3 regions of the Paenibacillus sp. ICGEB2008 genome follow, and region 2 is predicted to be linked to each of the others. Evidence: riboswitches for the same ligand, from Rfam matches in the RefSeq annotation. Region 2 holds a riboswitch; each other region holds the start of a gene.
The links. Region 2 has a riboswitch for cobalamin ahead of cobJ (precorrin-3B C(17)-methyltransferase). Riboswitches for the same ligand answer to the same signal wherever they lie in the genome.
Positions count from the first base shown of each region.

Region 1: linked by a shared signal. The riboswitch ahead of C400_RS0107780 (ABC transporter substrate-binding protein) and the one ahead of cobJ (precorrin-3B C(17)-methyltransferase) in region 2 are both predicted to bind cobalamin.
Region 3: linked by a shared signal. The riboswitch ahead of C400_RS0104340 (ABC transporter substrate-binding protein) and the one ahead of cobJ (precorrin-3B C(17)-methyltransferase) in region 2 are both predicted to bind cobalamin.

Region 1 is NZ_AMQU01000007.1:683,436-686,715, reverse strand. It holds gene C400_RS0107785 (FecCD family ABC transporter permease) at 1-566, opposite strand, end outside; gene C400_RS0107780 (ABC transporter substrate-binding protein) at 563-1,570, opposite strand; cobalamin riboswitch at 1,778-1,993, opposite strand; gene C400_RS0107775 (histidine phosphatase family protein) at 2,089-2,841, opposite strand; gene cbiB (adenosylcobinamide-phosphate synthase CbiB) at 2,856-3,280, opposite strand, start outside.
Region 2 is NZ_AMQU01000030.1:33,581-36,860, reverse strand. It holds gene C400_RS0124695 (sirohydrochlorin chelatase) at 1-131, opposite strand, end outside; gene cobJ (precorrin-3B C(17)-methyltransferase) at 226-2,022, opposite strand; cobalamin riboswitch at 2,331-2,516, opposite strand; gene C400_RS0124680 (TIGR00730 family Rossman fold protein) at 2,574-3,128, opposite strand.
Region 3 is NZ_AMQU01000006.1:178,763-182,042, forward strand. It holds gene C400_RS0104320 (nucleobase:cation symporter-2 family protein) at 1-276, shown strand, start outside; gene C400_RS27360 (hypothetical protein) at 671-847, shown strand; cobalamin riboswitch at 1,230-1,434, shown strand; gene C400_RS0104340 (ABC transporter substrate-binding protein) at 1,651-3,234, shown strand; gene nikB (nickel ABC transporter permease) at 3,250-3,280, shown strand, end outside.

The DNA.
Region 1 (3,280 bases), on a different contig from region 2:
ATTTCATTGACTGTTTCCTTCGACATGGCTGTCAGAAAAGAAACAATGGCTCCCCCAAAAAATTGCATCACCACACCTGATAAAATGAGGCTTTGGGTCGGAATTTTCCCACCTTCACGCGCCAACGTCAACACCATCCACAGCGTCAGCATGCCGGTTATAAATGCGACTAGCGGAAGCGTCCATATACCCACAAATGAAAATTGAAGCCCCCAATAAATCAGCACTGCCGCTCCTACCGAAGCTCCCGAGGATACCCCAAGGGTATAGGGATCAGCCAAGGGATTACGCAACACACCCTGAAATCCGGCTCCCGCCAGCGCCAGCGCTGCTCCAACCAACATTCCCAGTAACACCCGTGGCAGTCTGACCTTCAAAATAATCTGCTCTGCAGATGTATTCCAATCCGGTGTAAACGTATCACTTAACCACGGTAGGTGGTTGATCAAAATACCTGTGATCTGGCTGACCGGAAGACTGACCGAGCCGATGCCAAGACAGAGCAGCAGCGTCAGCAGCAGCAAGACAAGACCAGTCCCCCCAAAACCGATCAGTCTACGGTTCATTTGAAAATTTCAGGGTACACGCCCTTGGCTACTTCCTTGAGCCCTTCTGTTACGCGTGGACCTGGACGGCTAATCAAATTATCATCCACGGCAAATACACGATTGTTACGAACAGCCGATATTTGATCCCATCCACTGCGAGCTTTTATGATATCGCTGAGGGTCTGGCCTGTTTTGTCATCCTTCACACTTTTGCTGTACAAAATCACGTCAGGGTTGGCAGCTATAATATTTTCCTCACTGATTTGGTACCAGCCCTTCTGCGTGGCACCCACGTTTTCGCCGCCTGCCAATGTAATCAGTTCGTCCATAAACTCGCCTTTACCCACTGTCCAGCCTGGTGAAAACTCGACGTATACCCGCAGCTTCTGCCCTTTGCCGATATTTTTAACTCCTTCTTTCACTTCCGCTACATCTGCTCTCATCTTGTCGGTCACCGCTCTCGCTTCTTTCTGATGATCGGTGATTTTCCCATACAATTCGATGTTAGCTATGACATCTTCAACGGTCTTCGGTTCCGTTTTAAAAATCATAATTCCCATGTCACGCAGCTTAGTCGTAGCCTGTTCACTAAGTGAAATCCCTGCAAAAACGACATCAGGGTTCGCAGCAATAATCGCCTCTTCGTTCGGTTTCATAATACCGCCCACTTTAGGCTTTTTCGTAGCTGCCTCTGGGTAATCAGAGTAGTCGGATACACCAACAATTTCCTTATCCAATCCGATAGCGAACAGCGCTTCAGTTTCTGCCGGGGAGACGGAAACAATCTTGTCCGGTGCTTTTTTGAATGTAAATTCCTGTCCTGTTGCATCCTTAACCGTTAGCGGGTAAACCGTTTTGCCCGGAGGCTCTTGTGCGGTTACAGTCTGTCCCGGCTGCTGTGAAGAAACTTGGCCCTCTTTATTTTCTACATTTTTTCCATTCGCGCCACATGCACTCAGTACAACTGCCAATATCAGCGCCAATAGACCTGTTGTCCATACCTTTATTTTCTTTCCTGCCATGATTTGCACCCCTTCATACAAAAATCGTTAAGAGCGTTACTTGAACATCATCCGTATTTCCTCATTCCAGCCTTCTTTTCCTATCAAAAACCCCCGCATCCTCATTTCAGGACACAGGGGTCACGTTAGCACAGATTGTGCGCAGGCGGGCAGCTTCCTTCCGCATGGACAGTCACTGCGAACACGTCATCCTTTCCTCGAAGGATTATGGTGACAGGCGGACGGGCAGGTATCCTGACTTATGGAAGAGGCATGCCCTGATATTCTTTCATATGCTTGGCGGCACATGTAACAGGGCTAATGAGCATGTTTCCATTTACAGTGGCGGGACCGCGTCGGACTCACACCGACTTCCCTTTTAACAGCGCAATGAAGAAAAGCAAGTTCCCTCACACGGCGCCGACCTCGTCTGCTGGATATTTGATGTAGTGTAGTCAAGCCGTTCTTTTACTTGATGATTATAGGTTAAAAAGAGTTAGCTTACAACCCAAACAGCTGCTTGATTCGCCACAACTACCCTAGTGAAAAAGCAATTTTGCTATACAATTGTGCAGTCCTGCCAGCCTTAACTGAAGCCTAATCGCTTCTCCCGGTTTTGGATTCAGCCTCCAAAAATCATGACCTGGTATCAGCATACAAACCAATTGGCGAATTACACCACCATGCGTGACAACCAAAACAGAGGGAGGTGCAGCATTCAACTCTATTGGCTGAACCTCCAAAGCAATGCGCCACGCAAACAGAGAGTCACGGAATTCGCGCAGACGGTTCACAAAATGTACCCAGGACTCTCCTCCAGGCGGGGTGATTCGCTGTGGCTCATCAATCCAAGCGCGATACAACGCCACATCCTTAAGCATGTCATACGTTTTTCCATCCCACTCGCCAAAGTGAAGTTCTCGCAGACGTGGCTCCATGATAGGAGGCATAGCAGATAGGGAACGTTCAGTCGTCAATGCTGACTCCGGCAAAATGATCTGCAAGGTCTGGCGACATCGCATCAAGTCACTGCAATAGATTTGAGCAAAGGACTGGCCCTGTAATTTTTCCCGTAAAGGCTTTAATTCCTGCTCTGCTCCAGACAGCAAACTCAAATCGGCATGTCCCAGATATCGACGTTCCTTATTCCATGAGGTTGTGCCATGACGAACTAGCACGAGCTCCATGTCCCACTGCAGATCTTCTTTAGCATCATTCGGCTCACTATCCTGTTGTGGGCTCGGACTTAGTGCACATTCTCGCACTCTTTTCCCTTCTGTATTTTGTTTCAAAATAATGTCACTCCTCACCGCATCCATCCCAAGGCAAAACACCCCGCAGCTCCCAACAAACACAACCCTACAAACATAGTGGATACGGCGAACATCAGCCGGATGGTATGCCGGATATCCTTCGACTCCAGTGGTCGTATCTCTTCGCCCATATATGCCCGAAAGGAGCGTACGCCGTGATACACGTTATAGCCACCGAGACGAATCCCCAAGGCACCTGCCACTGCTGATTCGGGGAAGCCGCTGTTCGGGCTTGGGTGCAGACGGGCATCCTGCTTGACTGTGCGCCAGCTTCTTGCAGCATCCAGCCGATACAACCACGCCGCTATCACAAGCATAACTGCTGTCAGGCGAGCCGGAATGTAGTTAGCTACATCGTCCAGACGTGCCGAGGCCCAGCCTAAATGCAGGTACTTTTCATTTTTGTAGCCAACCATTG
Region 2 (3,280 bases):
GCCAACTCCAGGAAGCAGGTTTCTACACACGTACCTGGCGCCCGATCTGCCACTGCTTGCGCAAATTCCAGTAGTTCCTGATTACCCTCTGGGTCCCGACTTCCATGTCCAACCAACAATATTGCATCCACTGCTGTGTTTTCCTCCTCATTGATAGGGATAGCCTACATGACGCCCTATTATATATATATGCTTGTATCCTGTTCATCAAGCCTACCAACCCACTTAATCACCACAAACCGCGTTCACTTCTACTGTTGCTGGTGCATCTTCATGCCGGAAACCCGCAACGATGCCTACACGTTTGAAAAACTTATGAAAACGCTCGTTCGGATGCCCTTTTTCCTTGTATTCAGCGATAATATTCTCCACGATGTCCGTAATCTGATCACCCGGAATTCCTTCCGCTACGGGCTGAGCGGCATGAGCATTACGGCCGAATTTTTTGCCGCCGAGGAAAAGATCATATCCTCCCTTGCGGTAGACAATTCCGATATCCTCCAGTACCGCTCCATAGCAGGCCATGCCGCATCCGTTCAAAGCAATGCTCGTTTCCTTGGGTGCCTGTAATCCGCCAAGCACAACCTGTAGGTGCTCAGCCACAGGCACTGCGTCATCCTTCTCCATATTACAGAAGTCGCATGCCTTGACCTTAAACACATCGCCGATCGGCATGACAATGAATCGTTCATCCCGAAGCCGTCCGACCAGTTCCTCGGGGTCTGCGCACGGCACGCGCAGCACGATCTGATGATCTGGCGTGTATTCCAGCTCGCCATCATCACCCGCTACCTCGGCGAGCAGTGCCATCTGCCGAGCAGTGAATTTCTTGTTTCCCACGCCAGGGGAAACCCCCACCTCAAACAGCGCAGGCTTGCCAAAGCCGCCTGACGCCTTCCCAGTGGTAGCCACCGTTGCCGTTCCGACGGCGCTCTGGGCAGCAGGCGCTTGCCCGCTCCAGCGAGCATTGGCTTCGCCCGGCAGCTTGCCGCCGACAGCTAGGCGGCTTAGTGCCTCTGCTGCCAGCGATGCTGGAGCCGCTCCGGTTTGCTTCGCGGGCGCAGCCTGCACGGTAGCCATCGCCTGCGGGCGTGCCTGCGTGGCAACCGCAGCGCTGCTCGCGGAAGGCTCGGGAGACGCAGACATTGCTCCACCTCCCTGCGGTGTATCCAGCGCGCGATCCTCTTGCGCGCCCAGCGACCACGGCTCCGCTTCCGTGCGAAGCCGCTGATGCGGTTTGAGCACTTGCTCGGTCGCGTCCAGCGTGTATTTACGCTGATAGCCGCGCGGAGTCACGATTAACCCGTCATACACTGTCGTCGAGGAATTGCCGATGATTACGGTCGTCAGCATCCCGATATCATGGTTCAGCATATCTTCCAGCGTCGTTACAATAACCTGCTGACGTTCACGATAAGCACTCTTCACCAGTCCAACTGGAGTTTGCGGATCACGGTAACGGAGCAAAATGGACTGCGTCTCCACAATCTGGCGGGTACGCCGACCACTACGCGGATTGTACAAGGCAATCACAAAATCAGCCGAAGCCGCAGCTTCTACACGCTTCACGATCGTTTCCCACGGGGTCAGATGATCACTCAGACTGATTGTGCAAGCATCATGCATAACCGGCGCTCCCAACAACGAAGCACAGGATTGAATAGCCGAGATCCCCGGCACAACTTCTACCTCAACCCCGTCCTCGCGACGCCAGCCTTTTTGCATCAGCACTTCGTACACCAGCCCTGCCATGCCATAGACCCCAGCATCTCCACTGGAAATGACGGCTACCTTCTTACCCATCTCTGCTTGGCGAACCGCCTCCTGCGCACGGCTCACTTCTTCTGTCATCCCTGTGCGTACAATCTCCTGTCCGTTCAACAACGGACGGATCAAATCAACGTAGGTATTGTAGCCGATAATGACCTCACTTTCGGCCAGCGCATCCAACGCCCGTTTTGTGATATGTTCCATATCTCCTGGTCCAAATCCAATCACCAGCAATTTTCCTAATGGGCTCATCGTGCTCCTCCTATCATCCTTTTCAGGGCAGCTATACTATCTATTTCAATAATTTGTGGCATCCTTTAACTCAAAAAACCCCATCCTGCCCGGATGGGGTTCCTATGTACGTATCTCTCTCACCAGACGAAACAGCGTAAGAAGACAGTTCTTGTCTTCCTCCTATCTGCCGTTGTTTTCCATCTGTTTTGTTTACGCTTCAAACGCTGCTGCACGTTCATATCCACGCAAACCTGTAACCAACATGGAAAAAGCAACGTGTGCCTGATTTCCTGATTTCGTACACCCATCCTCTCCGCGAAGGTTAACGGTGCATACAGATCAAGGTAGGTCTCCTGGCTTGGCATCAACGGATTCTCTCGTCTTCCCCGTTTTGTACGAGTGACCATTTAAAAGAACCCTCTTCCTTACAGTGGCGGGACCGCTCGGGACTTGCACCCGATTCCCTGTTACCCTTTGCTCAACCGCAAAGGCACCTTGTCTGTCCGCTATTTGATTATGGGTCTTATCATAACCTTGCCTCAATCAGTTGTGCAAGCACGAAAAAAGCTTTATTTCAAGTTCTCTGCTTTATTTTTCAACATATGCAGCAGTTCATCCGGGTCCGCAGATATACTCAGTAGCGCTGGATGATCAGCTCCGGTAAACCCTTCCTGCACGCTATGACGTACCATTTCTACCAACGGGTCAAAATATCCATTCACATTCAGCAGCCCAATGGGCTTGCGATGTATACCGATTTGCGCCCAGCACAATACCTCGAACAGCTCCTCAAAGGTTCCCAAGCCTCCCGGAAGGGCTATAAACGCATCGGCCATCTCGCTCATCGCCGCTTTACGTTCATGCATGCTTGCTACCTCAATAAACTCGGTAACTCCCCGATGAATGATCTCTGCATCGAATAACAGGGTGGGCATAATGCCGGTGACCTGACCTTCACCCGCCAGCAGTTCATCCGCCACCTTACCCATCAGCCCTCTGCTGGAGCCTCCATAAATTAAACGGATATGCTGGCGAGCCATAGCTTCACCCAGCTTGCCTGCCGCCTCAACATATACCGATGAATGTCCAGGTCTGGACCCTGCAAATACACAAATAGAATTCATAAACGTCTCAGCTCCTGTCCTCAATATCATGCATCGAAACTTATTCATTATATTAGATAAATATTTTCGCTATAACAAAAAACTTTGCGATGCATGTCCAACAAAAAAAGATAAAGACCTCGTAGGCCCTTATCTCTATTTTACTCTGTATT
Region 3 (3,280 bases), on a different contig from region 2:
GGCTCGGTTGCTGCATCAGGCATGTCTATTTTGTCAGAAGTGGATCTGCGGAAAGAAAGCAATCTGCTGATTGCAGCATGCAGTATTGCCGTGGGCCTAGGCTCAGCTGTTCTGCCGCAAATGTTCGACCAACTGCCGAGCTTTGCCAAAATGCTGCTGCAAAATGGCATCGTATCTGGCTCGATTACGGCAATTGTCTTGAACATTGTTTTGGCAAGAAAACAGGGTGAATCGGTCAAAGGCGTTAATGTCTCAGAAGTTCCACAGAAGGTTTGATGAATAGGAAATAAACAAAAACAGCCGGAGAAAGGGCGTTGCCTCTTTTCCGGCTGTTTGGCATGGGGTTATCCAGTACTAGTTATTTATTAAGCAGCATGAAATTATTGATAAAACCCTCTTTCTGTATGAAGATCGGGGTTTGGATTTTCGAAGTGAAGTCATAATAGTACACGCCGCGTCCTTCCTCCTGATTTTTCGGGAGGCGCTGCCTAAATAATAGACCCCTTTGCTGTCTGGGGACATATAGATAAAGCTGCGGGACGAAATGGGGAGCTTAGTTTGGTGCGTTTTCCAGTTGCACTTTTAGGTTGGTTTATCTACTAGAGGAATTTGCTAGAGTGGTAGGAAGAGGCATGGTATAATCTACCTTAAGGACTTTGGATAGTGGTGGATGTTTTCGGATCACGGCGCAGCTTCCCGAAAGGGGGTGAAGCCGATGGTCAACCTTGTGTCGTGCTATGATGTGCTGCGTTGGATGGTTACGTTACTAAGCCTGGTGTTTAGTATTCGTAAGCTTTATCGCTGGCTGCGTCGGAAATTTCGGAACAAGCGAAAACCCACCGCGTAATTAGGTTGGCCCCTAACAGTGGGTTTCGTTCGCATTAACATTCAGTTATGCAGCGCGCCGTGGTGGTGATCCACAGCCTTTCAAGTCCTAAGAGTCTTTGCCGTTGGAGCGGCGAAGGCTCTTTTTAGTATACGGATACGGTGGTTATCTCTATACCTAATTTTAACACGTGAATTGTGTGCACGCAACGTTAAGACATACCTTCAATTGCGCGCAAGCAATGAATAGCCTTGGTCTTGATTCACACTATATCATTCAAATTTAAATTATTACGCAACATTTGTTGACAAGCCAGTAGCAACAAAATAAGATAATCCTAAATCGTAATAAAAAGGAATAAAGGAAGAAAACAGGTGTGAGCCGGACAACTCTATATACGAAGTTTCGTAGAGACGATGTAGATAGTTGTTGAGCGTGTTCACTTAAAAGGGAAGTTCGGTAGATTCCGACACGGACCCGCCACTGTATACAGGCATCAGCAGGGTACTGCTGGAGCTTTCAGAACAAGCCACTGGAACTGTGAGGAACCGGGAAGGCCTGAAAGATACGCTTGGAGTCAGGAGACCTGCCTGTTTTGACATCACTGTCAGACCCACGGGATGCTGGGGAGGTGGTTAGGCGTGCTGCATACGGAATGTCTGAAACCGATCTGATCCCTTCTATGTTTTTGGAGCTGGCTTTGAGGTGAGTTTTGACATTTTATAATGAAAGCATTTCTGACTGCTGATCAAGTGGTTGGGAATGCTTTTTCGCGTTTTGCGTTAGGTTTATACGATTTTACAAGATAGAGGGGAAAATGTGGGATGATAGGCAATCGTAATAGGCGTTCATGGTTCATATGTACAGGATTGCTGCTGCTGATGGCAGTTATGACTCTTTCCGGATGTGGCGTAGCCACGAAGACGGAGGATAGCTCGGGCAAGGGTGAGAACACGTCTGCACAACAGACTCAAGCAGATAAAAAGCTGGTGATGGCGTATACGTGGAAACCGTCAGGCGTCGATCCGCATGGAGACAATAGCTGGGATGTGATGCGTTCCGGTGCCGGTGAGACACTCATTCGTTTGAATGAAAAGCTGGAGCCTGTGGCTTGGCTAGCCAAGGAGTGGAAACATGACAGCCCTAACGTGTGGTCGTTCAGCTTGCAGGATAAGGTCACGTTTCATAATGGAAAGAGCATGGATGCAGCAAGTGTAAAAGCATCTTTGCTGCGCTCAATCGAGAAAAGCCATCTGGCGAAGGATTTACTGGATGTGAAGTCCATTGATGTAACTGGTCCGCTGACGCTGAAAATTACGACAAACCAGCCGAATGCAGCGCTGGTATCCAATTTGGCTGATCCGTCAACGATTGTACTGGATGTGGCATCCATGAAAGATGAGCAAAGCTACCCTGCAATGACAGGTGCTTTTAAAATCAAAGCCTTCAACAAGGATCAATCCTTGGTCGTCGAGCGTTATGACGGATACTGGGGCGAAAAGGCGCGATTGGCCGAAGCGACGATGAAATTCATTACGGACGGTAATTCGCGCCTGATGGCGTTACAATCTGGTGAGGTGGATGTAGCGACGGATATTCCGGTAGATAACGCAGAGGTATTAAAAAAGAACGACAAGCTACAAGTGCTGTCGGCTCCATCCTTGCGCACCCATATGATTGTGTACAACATGGAATCACCTGTGTTCAAGGATGCAACCAACCGTAAGGTGGTGGACAGTCTGATTCCGCGCGCATCCATTGTGAGCGCCGTCATGAGAGGCTTCGGTACGGAAGCAAGCAGCCCGTTTCCGAGCATTCTTCCCTTCGGTAAGATTGAGCGCAAAGCATTGGACGGAACGGCGGAGCAGTTGTTGACGAAGGATGGCTGGCAGAAGGATGCCCAAGGTACGTGGACCAAGCAGGGCAAGCCATTCGAGGTTACGCTGCTGACCTTCCCACAGCGTCCGGAGCTATCCGTCATGGCTGAGGTGATTCAGAGCCAATTGCTGAATGAGGGAATTCAGGTCAAGATTCGCAAGGTGGAAAATATCGACGAGGCATTGACCAAAAATGATTGGGATTTTGCTATGTACAGCATGCTCACGGCCCATACAGGGGAGCCGCAGTATTTTATGGACATGTTCTACTCCTCTACAAGTGAAGCGAATGTAAGCCGTTATGCTTCCAAACCGCTGGAGAATATTCTTCACAGCCTGAAGTTGGCGAAGGATACCGCACAGCGTAATGCGGTAACACTGCAAGCGCTGGATATCATCAATACAGATTTGCCGCAGTCGTTCATTGTGCACCCTGACAATGTGTTTGGTGTGAAAAAAGGAGTAAAGGGCTTTACACCGCATCCGATCGAGTATTACTACATTACAGCGCAATCCGATATTGCGGAATAACGAGCAACGTATCCTATGATTCGTTTTATATTGGAACGTGTGGCGC